DNA from 3 places in the Sanguibacter sp. Z1732 genome. Region 1 is predicted to be linked to each of the others. Evidence: riboswitches for the same ligand, from Rfam matches in the RefSeq annotation. Region 1 holds a riboswitch; each other region holds the start of a gene.
The links. Region 1 has a riboswitch for cyclic di-AMP ahead of ACRRRO_RS10760 (C40 family peptidase). Riboswitches for the same ligand answer to the same signal wherever they lie in the genome.
Positions count from the first base shown of each region.

Region 1 (6,518 bases):
CGCCCGCGGCGGACCCGGAGAGCACCGGCAGCCAGCGGCACCATGGCGGGCGGTGCCGCAGAACCAGCCCGCGTCCCTCGGCCGAGCAGCGCTCGAGGGTCCACGCCACCATGAAGAACCAATGAAGATCCCTGCCCGCTGCGGTCAGATCGGGAATGGAAAACTTCTCGCCTGCCTTACTGCTGACGAGATACCCTCTAGGGGTATATGGAGCAATGGAATGAGGGGTTGCCATGGGTACGCCATCAAGTCACGACCACGCAGGCCCCCGGCCACGCGACGGCCAGGAGCACACCGCGCACGCCGACCACGACTCGGCTTACGGTGTCGCGGCCGGGTATGAGGCCACGCACGGGCAGGCGTTGCCCACTGAGGGCGGGGGTGTCACCGACCCGCTGACCGCTGCGGGGCACGACTCGGCCGCGGACCACGGGCACGACAGCGGGCACGACGCGCACGCCGGCCACGGAGGGCACGGCGGTCATGGCGACCACGTGGCCATGTTCCGTCGCCTGTTCTGGGTCATGCTGGCCCTGGCGGTGCCCACGGTGCTGCTCAACGGGATGTTCGCCGACCTGCTCGGCTACGCGCTGCCCGACCTGCCGGGTGTGGAGGCGGTCTCCCCGGTGCTGGGTACCGTGATCTACCTGTGGGGCGGGCGCCCCTTCCTCACTGGCGCGATCGGTGAGCTGCGCACCCGCAGACCGGGGATGATGCTGCTCATCGGGATGGCGATCACCGTCGCCTTCGTCGCGTCCCTGGGGGCCAGCCTGGGGCTGTTCACCCACGAACTGGACTTCTGGTGGGAGTTGGCGCTGCTCGTCGTCATCATGCTGCTCGGACACTGGCTGGAGATGCGCTCCCTGGCGCAGACGTCCTCCGCCCTCGACTCCCTGGCCGCGCTGCTGCCCGACGAGGCCGAACGGGTGGAAGGGGACTAGGTCATCACGGTCTCCCCCGCCGAGTTGCGACTCGGTGACGTGGTAGTCGTCCGCCCGGGCGGACGAGTGCCGGCCGATGGTGAGGTCGTGGACGGCGGCGCGGACGTCGATGAGTCGATGATCACCGGTGAGTCGCGGCCGCTGCTGCGCACCGTGGGAGACCACGTCGTGGCTGGCACCGTCGCGACCGACAACGCCTTACGGGTTCGAGTGTCGGCCGTGGGGGAGGACACCGCCCTTGCCGGCATCCAGCGGCTCGTGGCCGAGGCGCAAGCCTCCACCAGCCGCGCCCAGCTCCTCGCGGACAAGGCCGCCGGGTGGCTGTTCTGGTACGCGCTCATCGCCGCCGCAATCACCGCCGTGGTGTGGATGTCCCTCGGGGTTCCGGACAGCGCACTGGTCCGGGCGATCACCGTCCTGGTCATCGCCTGCCCCCACGCTCTGGGCCTGGCGATCCCACTCGTCGTGTCCATCTCCACCGAACGCGCTGCCCGCGGCGGCGTCCTGGTCAAGGACCGCGGCGCCCTGGAGCGGATGCGCGTGGTCGACACCGTGCTCTTCGACAAGACCGGCACCCTGACCAAGGGCGAGCCGGCCCTCACCGACGTCACGAGCACCGGAGCGTATGAGGTGGAGGAACTGCTGCGCCTGGCGGCGGCCGCCGAGGCCGAGAGTGAGCACCCGCTTGCCCGCGCAGTTCTCGCCGCGGTCCGAGACCGCGGGCTGCAGGTTCCGTCGGCCGCCAACTTCAGGGCGGCGACGGCCGTGGGGGTACGCGCCACCGTCGAGGGCCGCGAGGTCCAGGTCGGCGGGCCTGCGCTGCTCTCCCAGTACGGCGCCGAGCCGCTGGCCGCGACAGCGTCCTGGGCACAGTCCGGTGCCACCGTCCTGCACGTTCTCGTCGACGGCCAGGTGGCCGGTGCCCTCGCCCTGGCCGATGAGGTCCGCGAGGAGTCACGGCAGGCGATCGATGCCCTGCACCAGTTGGGCATCCGGGTCGTCATGATCACCGGTGACGCCGAGCCGGTGGCCCGGGCTGTGGGCGCCGAACTGGGCGTCGACCAGGTCTTCGCCCAGGTGCGCCCGGAGGACAAAGAGCGAGAAGGTCGCCCAGCTGCAGCAGGAGGGCCGTATCGTCGCCATGGTCGGGGACGGCGTCAACGACGCCCCGGCGCTGGCTCAGGCAGACGTCGGGATCGCGATCGGAGCGGGCACCGACGTGGCGATCGCCTCCGCCGGCGTCATCCTGGCGTCTGACGACCCCCGGTCGGTGCTGTCGGTCATCCAGCTCTCCCGTGCCGGGTACCGGAAGATGAAGCAGAACCTGTGGTGGGCTGCCGGCTACAACATCGCGGCCGTGCCCCTGGCCGCAGGTGTGCTGGCCCCGGTCGGGTTCGTCCTACCCATGTCGGTCGGCGCGCTCCTCATGTCCCTGTCGACCATTGTCGTGGCGCTCAACGCCCAACTGTTGCGCCGCCTGGACCTCAGCCCCGAGACCAGCACCGCCGCGGCGCACGGCGCACCTCGGGTTCCTTCCGCCGACGGCTCACGGGCTACTGGGGATCGCGAGGACGTGGTTGGGGCGCATCGTCACTGACGCGGCCAGGGTGTGCCATGCACCGGGCGATCCTGCTGCCCTACGGCCTGCCGACGGGGGTGGAAACCTGCGCTGTAGTCCTACTGGCTGGTGATCCACGTATCCGCGTCAGCGCCGGCCACTGGTTGGTGAGGTGATCTCGCTTGGCCTGGGCGCCGAAGAGCCGCAGGCGACGTCCCGGCCCACCTGCTGGTCCGTGCTGCTGGACGACTTCCCCGCCGGGGCGACCCTGCAGCGGTTGTCCTATCGGCTCAACGCCGTCGGCCTGGTGGCGAGTTCATCGCCGCCGGCGCAGCCGCACCCGCAACAATGCCTCCAGCGGCCCGCGGGAGAAGAAGTGCCGCCAGCCCACCGCTGCGCCTATCAGCACCAGGGCCATCACCGCCGTGGTGACCAGACCCGCCGGCGCGGTCCCCGGGCCGGGACGCACTACCTCCGCGATGCCGAACAGGTGCACCACATACACGGTCAGCGCCAACTGACCCGTGGCCACCAGCGGCCAACCGAAGCGGCCCAGGTACGGCAAAACCAGAAGTGTCAGGCCCAGCACCGCCACGGCCGAGGCACTGCCCCGGATCAGCCACAACGGCATCTGCGAATGTGCGGCCGCCGAAAGGAACCAGTCCACACCGGGCTCCCCATCCGGCCGCCCCAGGAACGCTTCCAACGCCCGGGAGCCGAGTTCGGCAAGCAGGGTCAGCACCACTCCGGCCACAGTCAGCCGTATCTGGACGCACCGGTCTTGCAGGCGCAACCTGCCCAGCCACATCCCGAACAGGAACGGCCCGAGCCAGGTGATCACCGGGTACGGCCCGGTCAGGAATGTCGAGGCCACGATCTGCCCGGGCGCATCCAGTAGCGTGGCGGGCTCCCGGTCGAAGACCTCACCGGTTCTGAGTTGGACACCCAGCCACACCAGTGGTCCAGCGGCAGTTGCCGCGATCGAGGCGGTCAGCAGCAGCCATGAGGGGGCCCGCACCACCACCAGTCCCACGAGAAACAGCACCGCATAGGTGGTCAAGATCACCTTGGCGCCATGACCCGCCAACTGAGTGCTCAGCCCGATCAGGCTCAGCAGAACCGTCCGCCACAACACCTGCCCCCAGGGTGGCGCGGCACCGTCGCGGGCCCGGCGGGTCAGGAACGAGTACCCGATCCCGGCCAGCAGCACGAACAACAATGAAGCCCGCCCGTGCGGCAGCCGCATGACCAGCCCGGCGATGCCATCGTCATAGAGCGGACCGACGTTGACCGCGAGCATGCCCAGGATGGCCAGCGCCCGCGCCGCGTCCAGTCCGATGACGCGGCTATGGGGTGCGGCGGCTTGCCCGGCGTCGCTAGCCGCGTGCGCCGCGCTCACCGGTGCGCCGTCCTGCTGCTCCGAGATTGGCACAGGTTGTGACCGCGACCTATATCAGTTGGAGGGTGGTGAGGCAGGTGGCGACCTCGTCGGTGGTGGAGAACTCGGCTGTACCCGTCAGGCCGTCATGGTTGACCTTGATGGTGCCCTGCAGATCGCGTGGCAACCAGAAGCCGGCGAAACCGTTCGCATAGGTCGCCAATTCTTCATCGATGAGCACTTCGGCCAGTTCCTGCTGCCCGTCGGAGAGCACCAGTTCATCGGGCCGGATGGAGGCGATGTAGTCGGTGGGGCGTTCCTTTCCACCGAGCCGGTCCAGGTGGTCGATCATCTCTGCGACCTCCATGCCGGCCAAGTCATGGGTGGCGAGGAACGCGGCTTCACCACCTCCGGCGGTGGGCTCGGAGGCCGGATCCAACGAGGAGCAGCCGGCGCGGATCAGCACCAGCGCCGCCATTCTTTTCATGTTCTTCCACCGTCCTAGTGGGGGTCATCCAGGCAACCACTGCGCCCGAGATTCTCGGCTTTTCGTCTCGAATCAGGTGCCTTCTGCAGCGCAGGCGGCAAGGTCTCGGCCGCCCCGACGCTACGACAGGAGCGGCGGGCGTGCAGTCGCCGAGGCGGGGGATGACGATGAAGGTTTGATGAAGCATTCGGTAATGCCGTGATCTAACCGTGATCTGAGGGTTCGCGGTATGTACTGTCACTCTTGCTCCCGCCGTGCGGGAAGCCCACAAGCGGACGCCGAACCCTGCCACCGCACCGTGGTCACCGATCAACGCCGTGGCAGGGGCGGGGGACCCAGCCGTCGGTGCGCGAGCACCTAGGGGTGAAGTCCCGCCTGGGGAGCCAGGCAGACCGGGTAAGTCTCCAATCCGAACCCGACAACTGACCTCGTAGGCGAACTGGAGAACCGAATTGACTGAACCAACAACCGGCGCCCGACACCGCGCGGCGTGCCGCCCCTCCACCCCACTGACCGTTTTCGCTGACTCAGTCACTGGGACCACCGGCAGACGGGCGCTGGCCGTCTTCGCCTCCTCCGGACTGGTGCTCACAATGGGCGCCTCCAGCGCTGCGGCCGTCCCCCAGGTGTCGAGTTCGAGTTTCGGGGCCGGCGCCCTGGCCAACGTGGTGCTCGACGCCGACGTCGACATCGATAAGGTGGTCACCTCACCAACCGTCACTGTCGATGAGGGCATCGACTGGCACGTCGCCGTCGCTGAGGTCTCCTCCGAAGCTCCACCCCCACCCCCACCCCCACCGCCAGCGCCTGTCATCACTGCGCCGGAGCGCCCCACCCCGCGTGCCGCTCCGGCCTCCCGCACCGGGCAGCGCACCGAGCAGCCGGCTCAACAGCAGGAGCAGCAGACCGAGGATTCCTCCTCCGGCGAATCAAGCGAGCAGACCGCGAGCACTGCCTCTGCCTCCGGTTCCGCGGTCGTGGACGTCGCCCGCCGCTACGTGGGCACCCCGTATGTGTGGGGCGGCTCTACCCCGGCGGGCTTTGATTGCTCGGGCTTCACCGCCTACGTCTTCGCCCAATTCGGGGTAAGCCTGCCTCGGACGTCCGGTGCCCAGGCGGGCGCCGGACGCATAGTCTCGGCAGCCGAGGCCCAGCCCGGCGATCTGGTGCGTGGCCCGGTCATGTGGGTATCTACACCGGCAACGGCGACAACATCGCCGCCCGAAACCCCGGTACCGCCCTGTACGAGGGCCCGATCTTCCATAGCAACCCCACGTTCATCCGCGTGCTCTGACCGCATATCTCAGTTGCGGCATCGGCCCGTCCGGCCCAGGGCGGGCCGATGCTCGTGCTGTGGCTGCGGATGAGGGCGCACCCTTTCCAGCGCGGCCACTGCCGAAGACGTGTGCGGTGGAGTCGGTCTCAGGCCTGCGAAGGCTGCCGACCCAAGGGCAGTTCGATGGTGAAGACGGCGCCGTGGCCAAGCCCGGTGCTGGCCGCTTCCATGCTGCCACCGTGGGCCTGGACGATGGAGCGGCTGATGGCAAGCCCGATTCCTGACCCTCCGTGCGCGCGGTCACGAGCCGCATCGGCACGGTAGAAGCGCTCGAACAGGTGGGGCAGGTGCTCGGCGGCTATCCCACCGCCGTTGTCCTGGACCCACAACCGCAGTCGCGATCCACTCCGGTTGGCACCCAATTGGACGTGACCTCCCGTTGGGGTGTGCCGCACGGCGTTGTCCAGCAGGTTGGTCAGGACCTGCCCGAGCCGGTCAGGGTCCGCGGTGATGACCGTCTGGCGTTCCGACTCCGTGGCCTCGATCGTCAGGTCAATGCCCTTGTCCGCGGACTTGACGCCTGCCTGTGTTGCGGCGTCCTGAAGCAGGTCACGGACCTGCAGCGGCTGCCACCGCATCTCCAAGCGGCCCTCGCTGGCGGTTGTCACGAGCGTTATGTCCTGGGCCAGCCGGGCAAGGCGTGCGACCGGCTCACGCAGCATGCCCATCGTCCGTTCACCGGCGGGCACGACACCGTCGACGATCCCTTCGAGGTAGCCATCCAGGGTCGCCACCGGGGTGCGCAGTTCATGGGCCAGGTCGCCCAGCATGCGGGTTCGGGTCTTTTCGATATGGCCTAGGTCAGTGGCCATGGTGTT
Region 1 is NZ_CP194857.1:2,012,944-2,019,461, forward strand. It holds partial or broken gene ACRRRO_RS10745 (heavy metal translocating P-type ATPase) at 234-2,538, shown strand; gene ACRRRO_RS10750 (heparan-alpha-glucosaminide N-acetyltransferase domain-containing protein) at 2,816-3,898, opposite strand; gene ACRRRO_RS10755 (CueP family metal-binding protein) at 3,948-4,364, opposite strand; cyclic di-AMP (ydaO/yuaA leader) riboswitch at 4,668-4,816, shown strand; partial or broken gene ACRRRO_RS10760 (C40 family peptidase) at 4,958-5,473, shown strand; gene ACRRRO_RS10765 (sensor histidine kinase) at 5,787-6,518, opposite strand, start outside.

Region 2 (6,518 bases), 180 kb from region 1:
CAACGCTCACCGAGGCAGAGAAGATCCTCAGGAGGCTCTACAACCAGTGAGCTCGATATTCGCCTCACTCCGTCTGTACAACTACCGAATCTGGTTCATCGGCGCCCTGGTCGCCAACGTGGGCACCTGGATGCAGCGGGTGGCCCAGGACTGGCTGGTCCTTGCCGTGCTGCCCGAAGGTTCGGCGATCCACGTTGGAATCGTCACCGGCCTGCAGTTCCTCCCGATTGTGTTCATCAGCCCCTTCGCCGGGCTGATCGCCGACCGGGTGGACCGGCGCAAGATGCTGATGATGACCCAGGCCGCAATGGGCGTGCTCGCCCTGGCCCTGGGCGCCCTGGTGCTGCTGGGTACCGCCCAGGTGTGGCACGTGTACTTCTTCGCACTGGCCCTGGGTGTGCTCAGCGCCTTCGACGCCCCGGCCCGGCAGGTGTTCGTCTCCGACATCGTGCCCACGTCCTCCCTGGCCAACGCGGTGGCGCTGAACTCCGCCTCCTTCAACGCCGCCCGCCTGGTGGGCCCCGGCGTCGCCGGCCTGCTGATCGCGGTGGTGGGCACCGGCTGGGTGTTCATGCTCAACGCGCTCACCTTCGCCGCCACCATCGGGGCGATGCTGGCGATGAAGTCCGAGTTGCTGCAGCGCCGCGACCGTCCCGTACGAGCCAAGGGGCAACTGCGCGAGGGCCTGCGCTACGTGCGCGGGCGCAGCGACATCATCACGATCATGATCGTGGTGTTCGTGATCGGTGGTCTGGGCCTGAAGTTCCAGATGACCTCGGCGGTGATGGCCCACGACGAGTTCGGCATGGGTGCGGGGGAGTACGGGGTGCTCGGGTCGATCCTGGCGATCGGATCCCTGGCCGGTGCGTTGATGGCCGCCCGGCGCCAGCGCCCGCGGCTGCGCCTGGTGCTGGGCGCGGCCTTCGGGTTCGGGATCAGTTCCGGGGCGATGGCGCTGATGCCCACCTACGAGCTCTTCGCCCTCAGCGCGATCCCGGTGGGCTACTTCTCCCTGACCATGCTGACCTCGGCCAACGCCGCCATCCAGATCACCACCGACCCCAACGTGCGCGGCCGGGTGATGAGCCTGTACCTGGTGGTCTTCTTCGCCGGGAACCCGATCGGCGGGCCGGTGGTGGGCTGGATCGCGGAGAACTGGGGCGCCCGCTGGGCGATCGGCATCGGTGCGATCGCCGCCATCCTGGTGGCGGGGATCGCCGCTCTGTGGACCGTGAAGCGGGAGGACGTGCGGGTGCGTTACCGCCTCCGGCAGCGTCCGCACCTGCTGGTGCAGAACCGCCACGAGCAACTCGACGCCGCGCGGGCCCGCGAGGAACTCAGGACCCAGGAGGGCGTGAACGCCGGCAGCGCCGCCTGACCGGGGGGCTGACCAGCACCGCCTGCCCAGCGTCGCCTGCCCGGCCGGCTGACCAGCACCGCCCTCAGCCTCCTGGCGCTCCTGCGGGAGCGCCGGGTCAGCGGACCTGGACCACCACTTTCCCGAGCGCGCGGCCGGCGCCCACGTACGTCAGCGAAGAGGCGCACTGGACCGAAGCGACTACAGACGCTCGACGACGTAATCCAGGCAGGCGGTCAGCGCTGCGGCATCCTCGGGGGTCACCGAGGGGTAGGTGCCGATCCGCAACTGGTTGCGCCCGAGTTTGCGATAGGGCTCGGTGTCGACGATGCCGTTGTTGCGCAGCACCCTCGCCAGCACCGCGGCATCGATGCTCTCCTCGAAGTCGATCGTGACCACCACCGGCGAGCGGTGTGCCGGGTCGGCCACGAAGGGGGTGGCGAAGTCACGCTCGGTGGTCCACTGGTACAGCAGCTGGGAGGACTGCGCGGTGCGCGCCGCGGCGAAGTCCAGGCCGCCCTGGTCGTTCAACCAGTCGACCTGCTCGGCCAACAGCACCAGGGTGGCGATCGCCGGGGTGTTCACGGTCTGGTCCTGCCGGGAGTTGGCCAGCGCCGCGGGAAGGGACAACGACGCCGGCGCCCAGCGCTGACCCAGTTCCTCGACCCGCTCGATCGCGGCCGGGGACAACAGGGCCAGCCACAGGCCGCCGTCGGAGCCCAGGGCCTTCTGTGGGGCGAAGTAGTAGGCGTCGGTCTGGCTCACGTCCACCTCCACCCCACCCGCGGCCGAGGTGCCGTCGACGAGCATCAGGGCACCGTCGTCGTCGACCCTTCTGACCGGGGTGAGGGTGCCGGTGGAGGTCTCGTTGTGGACCCAGCAGTAGGCATCGATCCCCGCAGCGGCCTCGGGGGAGCGGGTGCTGCCGGGTTCGGCGGTGAGGATCTGCGGGTCGGCCAGGAACGGTGCGCCGCTCGCGGCGGCGGCGAACTTGGCGCCGAACTCCCCGGCCCGGACGTGCTGGGAGCGGGTGCGGATCAATCCGAAGGTGGCCGCGTCCCAGAACATCGAGGCGCCACCGTTGCCCAGGGCCACCTCGTACCCCTCGGGGAGGTTGAACAGGGCAGCGAGACCCTCCCGGACGCGGCCGACCAGGGAGCGCACCGGGGGCTGACGGTGGGAGGTGCCCAGCAGCGTGGTGCCCAGGGCGGCCAGCGCCTGGCTCTGCTCCGGCCTGATGCGCGCGGGACCGGAGCCGAACCGGCCGTCCGCGGGACGGATCGAGGCCGGGATGGCGATCGCGGGATCGTTCATGGGCACGATCATCGCAGGTCCGCCGGCCTCGCCAGGAGCGCTGCGGCGCGCGGCCGGCCGGCCCTGGGCGGGAGAGTTGCCGGCAGGGCGCGCAGGAGGTGCGGCGCACCCGGTCCGGAGCCGGACGCCGGGCACTAGGCTGACGGGAGGAATGCGGCGACCACCAAGGGGCAGGCACGTGAGCGACCTGATCGACACCACGGAGATGTATCTCAAGACCGTGTTCGAACTGATCGAGGACGGCGTGGTGCCCCTGCGCGCCCGGATCGCGGAGCGTCTGGGTCACTCCGGGCCCACCGTGTCCCAGACGGTGGCGCGCATGGAACGGGACGGCCTGATGGTGGTCTCCGGTGACCGGCACCTGGAACTGACCGATGAGGGCCTGCGGCGGGCCACCCAGGTGATGCGCAAGCACCGCCTGGCCGAACGGCTGCTGACCGATGTGATCAAACTCGACTGGCCCTACGTGCACGAAGAGGCCTGCCGGTGGGAGCACGTGATGAGCGAGCGGGTGGAGCAGCAGTTGCTCGAACTGCTCGAGCGCCCGCGGGAGGATCCCTACGGCAACACCATCCCCGGCCCCGCCGAGATCGGGCAGCCCGTCGCCGCCGGTGTCGCCGAACTGCCCGGTACGTCCCTGAGCACCGCTATCACCGCCGATCCGGCCCACTACACGCTGGTGCGGATCGGGGAGCCGCTGCAGGTGGATGTGGAGCTGCTGACCGAGTTCGAGCGCGTCGGGTTGGTGCCCGGGGTGGGCTTCCGCGCCCAGACCGACGGCGCAGCGGTAGACCTGACCGTGAACGGACAGAGTCTGGAGCTCACCGAGGACACCGTGGGGCACCTGTTCGTCAGCGCCGCCGAGCCGGGGTGATCCGGTGCCCGTAGCGGGTGTCCGTGTGACGCCCGCGTGCGTTCGGGACGGGGCGCCGGAGGGCCCGCCGGCAGGTGCTCGGTGCCGTGGATCTAGCACAGCCGCAGCCCGCGCGCTCGCTGGGCGGGTCACGAGAGCGGCGTCCTGCATGTGGCGCAGTCCACATTGTGGCGATGACACAGCGTCTCGTCGATCGCGCCGTTGCCTCGGAATTCCACCATTTTCTGGGACGTAGGCGCCAGGGGCAGATCCTGTGAACCATTTCACAGAACCAATTGTGACCGGAATGTGACTTTTGCCGGGTGCGTCGGGTAACGTCAGCCGTGCTCGTCGTCCCCTCCATCGATGAGTACCCGCAGGCGGCGCCGAACCCTGTCACCGCCAGCAGGTCCCGACAGACGCAATTGACAGGGACGGGGGACCCAACCTTTGGTGCGCGAGCACCTAGGGGTGAAGTCCCACCTGGTTCGCCAGGTAAGACCGGGTGAATCTCCAACCCGAACCCGACAGCTCACCCCGTAGGCGCGTGGAGAAGATTTTGACTCAACGCACAACCGGAGCCCGCCACCGCGCAGCGTGCCGGCCCTCCACCCCCCTGACCGCTTTCGGCACCACAGTGGCCGGCACCACCGGTCGTCGTGCACTGGCCGTAGTTGCTTCCTCCGGACTGGCGCTGACCATGGGCGCCTCCACCGCGGCCGCTGCCCCCCAGGTGTCCAACTCCGCTTCCGGCCTCGGTTCGCTGGCCAACGTGGTGCTCGATGGTGACCGCGACTCCGTCAGCACCTCGCCGACCATCTCGGTCGACGCCGACACCGACTGGTCCTTCACCGCGGCCGTGGTGAGTTCCGAGGCCCCGCCACCACCTCCGCCCCCACCGCCCCCGCCGGCGGCGACCACGCAGCGGCCCACCGCGGCCACCGCCCCGGCGGCCCGCACCGGCAACCGCACCGCCGCTCCGGCTCAGGAGGAGACGCAGCAGGCGGAGGAGCAGCAGGCCGAGGAGCCCGCGAGCGAATCCACGCAGAGCGCCGCACCCGCGTCCGGTTCCGGCTCTGCCGTGGTGAACCTGGCCCGCCGGTACACGGGCACCCCGTACGTGTACGGCGGTAGCACTCCGGCCGGGTTCGACTGCTCCGGCTTCACCGCCTACGTGTACGCCCAGTTCGGTGTCTCCCTGCCCCGGTCGTCCTCGGCCCAGCGCAACGCCGGCCGTGTGGTCTCGGCTTCTGAGGCGCGGCCCGGCGACCTGGTCTGGTGGCCCGGACACGTGGGCATCTACACCGGCAACGGCCAGCACATCGCGGCTCGCAACCCCAGTTCACCCCTGCACGAGGGCCCGATCTGGAACTCGAGCCCCACGTTCATCCGTGTGATGGGCTGACCGGCACACGCACCACTCACAACGGCTCGTCCCGCATCGGGGCGGGCCGTTGTGCTGTGCGCACCGGTGCGTCGTGTACCTGCGTGCCCGTGCGGAGAGGTGCTGGCACAGGCACCGATGAACAGCTCCGATGAGACAGCTATAAGATTTTCCGGCGACATGCCCCGCAACCGTCAGGCTTGTAGCACAATGGTCAAGATCAGCCCAAAAAACGGGGGTAGACCGGTATGGAACGCGAACCCACGATCCTCGTCGGAGTCGACGGATCAGCCGCCAGCCTGAACGCACTGGACTGGGCGTTGGCCCACGCCGGAAAGTCGGGTTGGAACCTGCACCTGGTGTGTGCCTACGCGCTGCCCACCTTCGCCGCCGGAACCATCGACGGCGGGTATGCCACCCTGGACGACACCGCCATCCGCGACGGCGCGCAAGCGGTCCTGGACGAGGCCCTCACCCGCTGTGAGGGCGTGGGTGTGCAGGTGACCAGCGCCCTGGAGACCGGCGACGCGGCCGGAGTGTTGGTGGACCTGTCCGCCCAGGTGCGCCTCGCCGTCGTCGGCACCCGGGGCCGGTCCGGATTCGCCGAACGGATCCTGGGCACCGTCTCCTCGGCGCTACCGGCCCACTCCCACTGCCCCACCGTGGTGGTGCCGCACCGGGAGGGCGAGGACGACGAGGACGCCGGTCTGCCGTTGCCGGTGCGCCGGATCGTGGTGGGCGTGGACGGGTCGGACTCGGCCAAACTCGCCCTGAACGTGGCCATCGACGAGGCCGAACGGTGGGAGGCGGAACTGACCGCCGTGGTCGGTGTGCCGATGGGCGCCGGCGCCGGCCTGCTGGGCTGGCTGCCCTCCGGGGTGGACCGGGAGACCCTGCTGGCCGACGTCAAGACCGGCCTGGACGTCACGGTGGACCGGGCCAGTCAGGGTCGTTCGGTGCAGGTGCGCCGGCACGCCCTGGATGGCACCGGAGCGGCGCTGCTGTCGGAGTTCTCCACCGCGGTGGACCTGGTGGTGGTCGGCTCGCGCGGCCGCGGCGGCTTCACCGGGATGCTGCTGGGCTCCACGTCCCAGACCGTGCTGCATCACTCCCGTTGCCCGGTCATGGTGGTGCCCACCAGCAGCACCGACGATCCCGAGGACCACGCCTTCAACTGGAAGCGGCGCCGGCACTAAGCCGCCAGCCCGCCACCCCACGGCGCCCACCCGGCCCCCGCGGCACCCCCACCCCCACCCCACCCCCAACCCGTCCCTGCGGCGGCGAGGGCGAGCGTGAGCGTCGAGGGCGAGCCTTGGGGGACTCGCCTTCGGCTGGGAGGCTCGCCCTCGGCGGCGGCGGCTATGGCGGCGGCGGAGGCGGGGTGGCGACGGCGGTGGCGTTGGGGTGGCGACGGCGGCGGGGGGGCTACCGGGCGCTGCGCAGCACCCGGCCCAGGGTGTCCATGAGGCGGTCCAGGTCCGACTCGGTCACCGTCAGCGGCGGGGCGAAGCGGATGGTGTTGTCGTGGGTCTCCTTGGCCAGGATGCCCTCGGCGGCCAGCCGCTCACTGACCTCACGCCCGGACAGAGACACCACGTCCAGGCCCATCC
Region 2 is NZ_CP194857.1:2,197,261-2,203,778, forward strand. It holds gene ACRRRO_RS11595 (MarR family winged helix-turn-helix transcriptional regulator) at 1-50, shown strand, start outside; gene ACRRRO_RS11600 (MFS transporter) at 47-1,378, shown strand; gene serC (phosphoserine transaminase) at 1,559-2,671, opposite strand; gene ACRRRO_RS11610 (iron dependent repressor, metal binding and dimerization domain protein) at 2,850-3,545, shown strand; cyclic di-AMP (ydaO/yuaA leader) riboswitch at 3,915-4,084, shown strand; gene ACRRRO_RS11615 (C40 family peptidase) at 4,084-4,929, shown strand; gene ACRRRO_RS11620 (universal stress protein) at 5,157-6,104, shown strand; gene rocD (ornithine--oxo-acid transaminase) at 6,334-6,518, opposite strand, start outside.
Region 2: another riboswitch for cyclic di-AMP. It lies ahead of ACRRRO_RS11615 (C40 family peptidase); the one in region 1 lies ahead of ACRRRO_RS10760 (C40 family peptidase).

Region 3 (6,518 bases), 150 kb from region 1:
ACCGGCTATCACAGCGCCACCAAAGAAGCACTGCCGCAGGCCACACCGGTGATGGACCCCTTCCACACGGTGCAACTGGCTGGGGAGAAACTCACCGTCTGTCGTCAGCGCCTGCAGCAGCAGATCCACGGCCACCGGGGCCGCAAGGAGAACCTGCTCTACCGCGGCCGGCGAACACTGCTGACCCGGCAGTCGCTACTGACCGATGAGCAGATCGCCCGACTGCAGCGGCTGTTCGCCGAACACGAGGACCACGCGGCCTTGGAGGTCTCCTGGCACATCTACCAGGACATCATCAGCGCCTACCAACACCCAGATCCGGCCGCCGGCAAGAAGCGCATGCAGGCCCTCATCACCAGGCTCCGGCGCGGGCTACCCGAGGGGCTGGAGGAACTCGCTCAACTCGGCCGCACGCTCTGGCGCAAACGAGACCAGATCCTGGCGTTCTTCGACCGTGGCGGAGCCTCCAACGGCCCCGTCGAAGCGATCAACGGACGCCTCGAAGCCCTACGCGGCATCGCCCTAGGGTTCCGCAACTTCGACCACTACGTCCTGCGCTGCCTACTGCACTCCGGCCAACTGGCGACCCGGATCAATGCACTCTAAAACCGGAAGAGCCATCAACGGACGCCTCGAAGCCCTACGCGGCATCGCCCTAGGGTTCCGCAACTTCGACCACTACGTCCTGCGCTGCCTACTGCACTCCGGCCAACTGGCGACCCGGATCAATGCACTCTAAAACCGGAAGAGCCACTTATTCAGTAGGCCCGATCCACTTGTAGTAGAACCCGCGCCCCCGGCCCGTTGTGCTTGAGGGAGCGAGCACATCTTCGGTTGCTAGGCGTTTGAGGACTCCGCCCACGTTGCTGGGACTGGCACCGACGAGGGAACCCAGTTCAGTACTACTGATCCGTCCACGCGCTTGCGCATAGGAACGGGCGATCTCGGGCCGGGTGGGGAGACCTCGAATATGACCGGCTGTCCGATCATGCGCTGCCAGAGACTCTGCGGCGGCTGGATGCAGTCTCCACACCGCTTCAGTGCCTTCTGGTGTTCCCTTGGCGATGATCAGGAGCGGTCGTCCGTCAATGTTTGCCTGCGAGAGTTTGGAGATGGCGCCGCGTGCTTCTTCGAGTGTCAATTGGATCAGTGGAGCGGCTTGAATCGCGTCGACCCAACCAACGGTTACCAGCCGGCGCAGGAGCAGGAGAGAGTAGACATCCATCGATTCGTTCTTCGGTTCGATCGAACCGAGCCACGCGATCCAGGGTTGGTCCAGCGAGTCACCGACCAGTGAGGCTCGTATGAACGGTCCGCTAATTTCACGGATATCGGGTGGCTGGTGCCCGGCTCTCACCATCTCGCGCACCATTCGGTCTACGCCGATGCCCTCTCGTTCGGCGACCTTCAAGTCGGCCAAGAGTTGGGTAAGAGCAGCGTTTCGCGACTGCGACGGGTGAGTGATGATATTGGATGAGTTGACACCCCCGAAGAAGCCACCTGGGCTCGTGACTCGTAGTGTGCGCCCGATGTGCTCCACGATGGTGGGGGCCGAGGACCCCCATTCCCGGTGCGCGACGCCGTTGACGATAGCTTCACGGGCAGCCAGTTCTGGGATCTCTCGGATCTGCCGTATCACCAGGCCGGCTTGAACGTGCCGGGTTGCGTTGTGGGCATCAGTCGCCAAGAACACTTCAGAGAGTTCTTCGAGTAGAGAGCGACCGCTGCGGTTCACGCGTGTGGCGCTGTCGCCACCGGCATACTCGCGACGGACGTAGTCGAGTCGGGCTAGGGCTCTGCCGACCGACGAAGACCAGGACGCCAGCATTGGTAAGCATGCCCTCGCCGGTAACTGCGTTAAGTCGACGCAAGAGTTGACTATCAGTACTACCCGCAACCTGCTCGGCTTCGCTCTCGCCACTGTCGTGCAGGAACTCCCGGGCTAGGTCCAGCGCTTGTGGCCGGGCCGCAGACGCAGGTGTGGTTGATGTGTCTCCGGACCAGTCATAGTTGAGAGTCCGCATGCGACGTGCGTGCCACGTGGCGGCATCAACTTCGACACAATTGTCATTCACTCGCCAATGGATCCGACCACTGATGCGAACCGGTTCGACGGCCGGCGGTGAGATGATGACGAGCAGCCGCTTGCCTTGGACTTCACTCTCGGCGATGTCCACTGTGAGCAGCCGTCCGGTGATCTCATAGATGCGATGCCTGAGCCACTCTGCATCCGTTGCAGCGCCCAGCACGGTGCCGTCGTTGCCTACGCCGACGATGAGCGCACCTCCGCCAGGCGTATTTGCCATGCATGCTGCCTCAGCGGCCAATTGCTGCGCCACTGCCGCGCTTCGTTCCTCGCCCGGGCCGACCTGTCCCGAACGGTCGCGGCGCCCGGTCTCTTCCTTTAGATCCACATGCTTGCGTTCACGTTCCTGGTCGACGGTCTCCCCAGCCGCGATGCGGGCCAGGATGTCGGACACTTCTGCGCGGACCGGGTCCTCACCGAAAGTTATGGCCATGGACCCATCATGGCAGAAGGTCATAATTAACTCACGCCAAAAGTTATGACGAAGTAGCGATGATGCGATAACTCACAACTTTGCTACGGCCCCCGAGGCGCCTCGCACGCGAATGATACTTTTCTTGCCAGTTTGCGGCACCGTGGTGTTTTGCCTTCCAGGTCCGGCCCAGGGATCGACGCGGGCTCCGCGGTCCGGGCGACAGGTGCGCGGTATGCGGTGTCAAGGGCCCTCGCCACGGGTGCTGGGTTCTGGCGGTTGTCGCCGACACCGGGGGGCGGCCGGCCCGTTGGTGGTCTCAGCCGGCGCGGCGCTCGGATCGCTGGCCGCCGGGATCGTGTCGATGGGGGTGCTCTCGGGCGCCGTGATCGCGGCGCTGGGGCGGTGGGTGCCGCGGTGGTCGGTGCACGCCAATGCGCGGACGCGGCGGGAGGCGGGGGTGGAGTGATGAGTGCCGTCGGACTGCCCGCAATCGCCGTCCTGCTCGCGGGCATCAGCCGGTCGCGGACGGGGGCTTGTGAACCGAGTCCCCGGAGCCGCACCGTGACCTAATTGTGACTTATGTTACCGAACCGTGACAATGCGTCGTGGGCGGGTTACGGTCGCGGCACTTCCGAACCTGGAAGTCCGTGGGCGGACGCCGAACTCTGCCACCGTCCGCGGTCCATTAGCCGCCATGGCAGGGGCGGGGGACCCATGAAGACGGGACCGGCGTGCTGGTCCCTGGGGTGAAGTCTGGCCACGGCCAGGCCGGGTGTTTATCCGACCCGAACCCGACAGCTAACCCCGAAGGCAACCGGAGAAAACACCATGACACTACACAGCACCACACGCGCGCGGCACCGAGCCGACGTGCGTCCCACCACCTTCCTCTCCGACCTGCCGGTGGGAAAGGTGGCCCGTCGCGGTACGGCCGGTGTGGCCACCGCGGGCCTGGCCTTCGGGCTGGCGATGCCCGCAGCCAGCGCCGACCCGGACGAGACCTACACCGTGAACGCCGGTGACACCGTCGGCAATATCGCCGCCGAACATGGCGCCAGCATCCAGGGGATCATCGACGCAAACGGCCTTCGCTCCGATGCGCTGATCTTCCCCGGTGACGAACTCACCATCCCCACAGGTTCGGTGACCGCCAGCGCTGGTGGCGCCACCCACACCGTGAGCCGCGGTGACACCGTCGCGGCTATCGCGGCGCGGTACGGCGCCGGCGTCCAGGCGATCATCGACGCCAACGGCCTGGGTGCTGACGCGCTGATCTTCCCCGGTGACGAACTCACCATCCCCGGTGGGTCGGGATCGTCGTCGGGGTCGGCCTCGTCGTCAGGGTCGGTGTCGGGCTCGGGATCGGCGTCAACGTCGGGCTCGGGATCGGCATCCGTGCAACGAGGGGCCGACACGGCCTCCCGTGACGGCCAGCGCTCCGCTGCGCCCTCCCCGCAGGCCAGTGCCTCTGGCAGTGCGATCGTCAACATCGCCCGCCAGTTCGTGGGCACCCCGTACGTGTGGGGTGGATCCACCCCGGCTGGGTTCGACTGCTCCGGGTTCACCTCCTACGTGTACGCCCAGGCCGGCATCAACCTGCCGCGCAACTCCGGGGCCCAGCGCAGCGCCGGCCAGGTGGTCTCCGCCAGCCAGGCCCAGCCCGGGGACCTGGTGTGGTGGCCGGGGCACATCGGTATCTACACCGGCAACGGCAACCACATCGCCGCCCGTAACCCCGGCACCGCGCTGCACGAGAGCAAGATCTGGCGGGCCAACCCGACCTTCATCCGGGTGGCCTGACCGGCTCACGGACTCAACTGCCGCGTGCGAGTCATCGGCCCGCCCCGAACTTCGGGGCGGGCCGATGCGTTTGCGGACCGGGCTGCTCGCCCATGATCAGGCGGCCTCAGCGACGAAGCCAGCACTGGTCGGCTGAGGGGGCGGTTTCAGCCGATTGATGCTGACTTCGGGGGTGGGGTGATGTCGGCGGCCCCTAGGGTCAGGGCTCGTGGGAACTCACTCAGCACGTACAGGCCACGGCCCGCCTCGCACGCCGGCCATGGCACCGCCTGCCGGAGCACCTCAGCGCCGCCGGCGGTCGTGGATCGCCGCGAGCATCGCCGTCGTCCTCGCCGCGGTCCTGGCCGGGTGTGCAGCCCAGCAGGGCGCCCCGGTGAACCCGCCACCGGACCCTCCGGCCGCTCCGTCCTCGGCCGAGGCGGCCGCCGCGCTGACCAGCGAGGACACCGAGGCCTGGCTGGATGGCTTCCTGCCCGCCGCGCTGGAACGTGAGGGCGTGGCCGGGGCAGCGGTCTCGGTGGTCCACGAGGGCGAGGTGGTCACCGAACGTGGCTACGGCTACGCCGACACCGGCTCCGGCTCCGGCTCCGGCTCCGGCTCCGGCGCCGACGACCCTGACTCGGTGCCGCAGCCGGTGGATGCCCAGCGCACGCTGTTCCGGGTCGGCTCGATCAGCAAAGTGGTGGTCGGAATCGCCGTCATGCAACTGGTCGAAGACGGGGCCGTGGGCCTGGATGACCCGGTCGCCGACTACATCGACCTCGACATCCCCACCACCTACGACGAACCGATCACGCTGCGCCACCTGCTGTCCCACACCGCCGGCTTCGAAGAACGCCTGGCCGGTGTCTTCGTCGACCCGGCCGGCGACGTCCCGCCGCTGCGCGAGATGCTGACCGACCCGCCGCGGCAGATCTACGCCCCCGGCACCACGCCGTCGTACTCCAACTACGGCAACGCCCTGGCCGGCTACGTCGTGGAACGCGTGAGCGGGATGGACTTCGCCGACTACGCCGACGAGCACATCTTCACCCCGGCCGGGATGTCCACCGCGACCTTCGCCCAACCGCTGCCCACCGAACTGGCCGAGCAGATGTCCGGCGGCTACCCGCACCTGCGCGCCGAGCCGGCACCCTTCGAACTGATCGGCCTCGCACCCGCTGGGGCGATGAGCGCCACGGCTGCGGACCTGAGCGCCCTCATGCTCACCCTGCTGGCGGGCGAAGTCGGCGACCCCGGCTCCCAGATGCTGTCCCCGGAGTCGCTGCGCACCTTGGCCGAGCCGGCGTTCGGCGCCGTCACCCTCGGCGGGCTGGCCGGCGGGCCGCGCACCGGCCTGGGGTTGTATGAACTGGACCGCAACGGCCAGCGCATCGTAGGCCACGGCGGGGACACCTACGTCTTCCACGCCGAGATGCAGATCTATCCCGAGACCGGCACCGGGATCTACATCGGACTGAACAGTTCAGGCGTGGGTCCGATGTCGACCGCCGTGATCCGCGATCAACTCGTGCACGGGTTCACCGACCGGTACTTCCCCGACACCCGCACCGCTCCGGAGCCGACCGCCACCGCCGGGGAGCACGCGCAGGTGCTCGCCGGGTCCTACATGACCACCCGGGGGGTGCAGAGCAACTTCGTGCGGCTGTACTCCGCGCTCGTACCGGTCACGATCAGCGCGACCGGCGACGGCACCCTCACAATGGACGCGCTGGTGGACGCCTCCGGGTCACCGCGAGTGCTGGCGGAAGTGGAGCCCTGGGTGTGGCAGGAGGTCGGCGGGCAGCAACGCCTGGGCGCCGACGTCGTCGATGGGCAGGTGCGGGTCGTGGGGCTGCACCCGGCGATCGCGCTGGAACCGCTGCCGGCAACGTTGGCGCTGGTGCCGTGGGTGCTGGTGGGGACCTCGGTGGTGCTGGTGGTCGGGCTGCTCGGCCGCCCGGTAGCGGCGCTGGTGCGCCGGCGCTACCGGGGCCGCCTGCAGACCTCGCGAGAGGACCGGTGGCTGCGGCTGGCGTGCACGGTCGGTGCGGCGGTGGCCTTGCTCGCGGTGGGTCTGTGGGCGGTGGTGGCCGCAATGCTGATGGGCTCCGGTAGCGCCCCGGCCCTGCTGATCCGGGTGGCGCAGTTGCTGACCCTGGTGGCGGTGTTGGCGGTGATCCCGGCCGGGATGCGTCTGGTGGGTTCGCTGCGCCGGCGGCGCTGGTGGTCTGCGGG
Region 3 is NZ_CP194857.1:2,159,748-2,166,265, forward strand. It holds gene ACRRRO_RS11405 (ISL3 family transposase) at 1-606, shown strand, start outside; gene ACRRRO_RS11410 (ATP-binding protein) at 755-1,735, opposite strand; gene ACRRRO_RS11415 (AlbA family DNA-binding domain-containing protein) at 1,695-2,519, opposite strand; gene ACRRRO_RS11420 (hypothetical protein) at 2,809-2,967, shown strand; cyclic di-AMP (ydaO/yuaA leader) riboswitch at 3,179-3,328, shown strand; gene ACRRRO_RS11425 (LysM peptidoglycan-binding domain-containing protein) at 3,330-4,301, shown strand; gene ACRRRO_RS11430 (serine hydrolase domain-containing protein) at 4,561-6,518, shown strand, end outside.
Region 3: another riboswitch for cyclic di-AMP. It lies ahead of ACRRRO_RS11425 (LysM peptidoglycan-binding domain-containing protein); the one in region 1 lies ahead of ACRRRO_RS10760 (C40 family peptidase).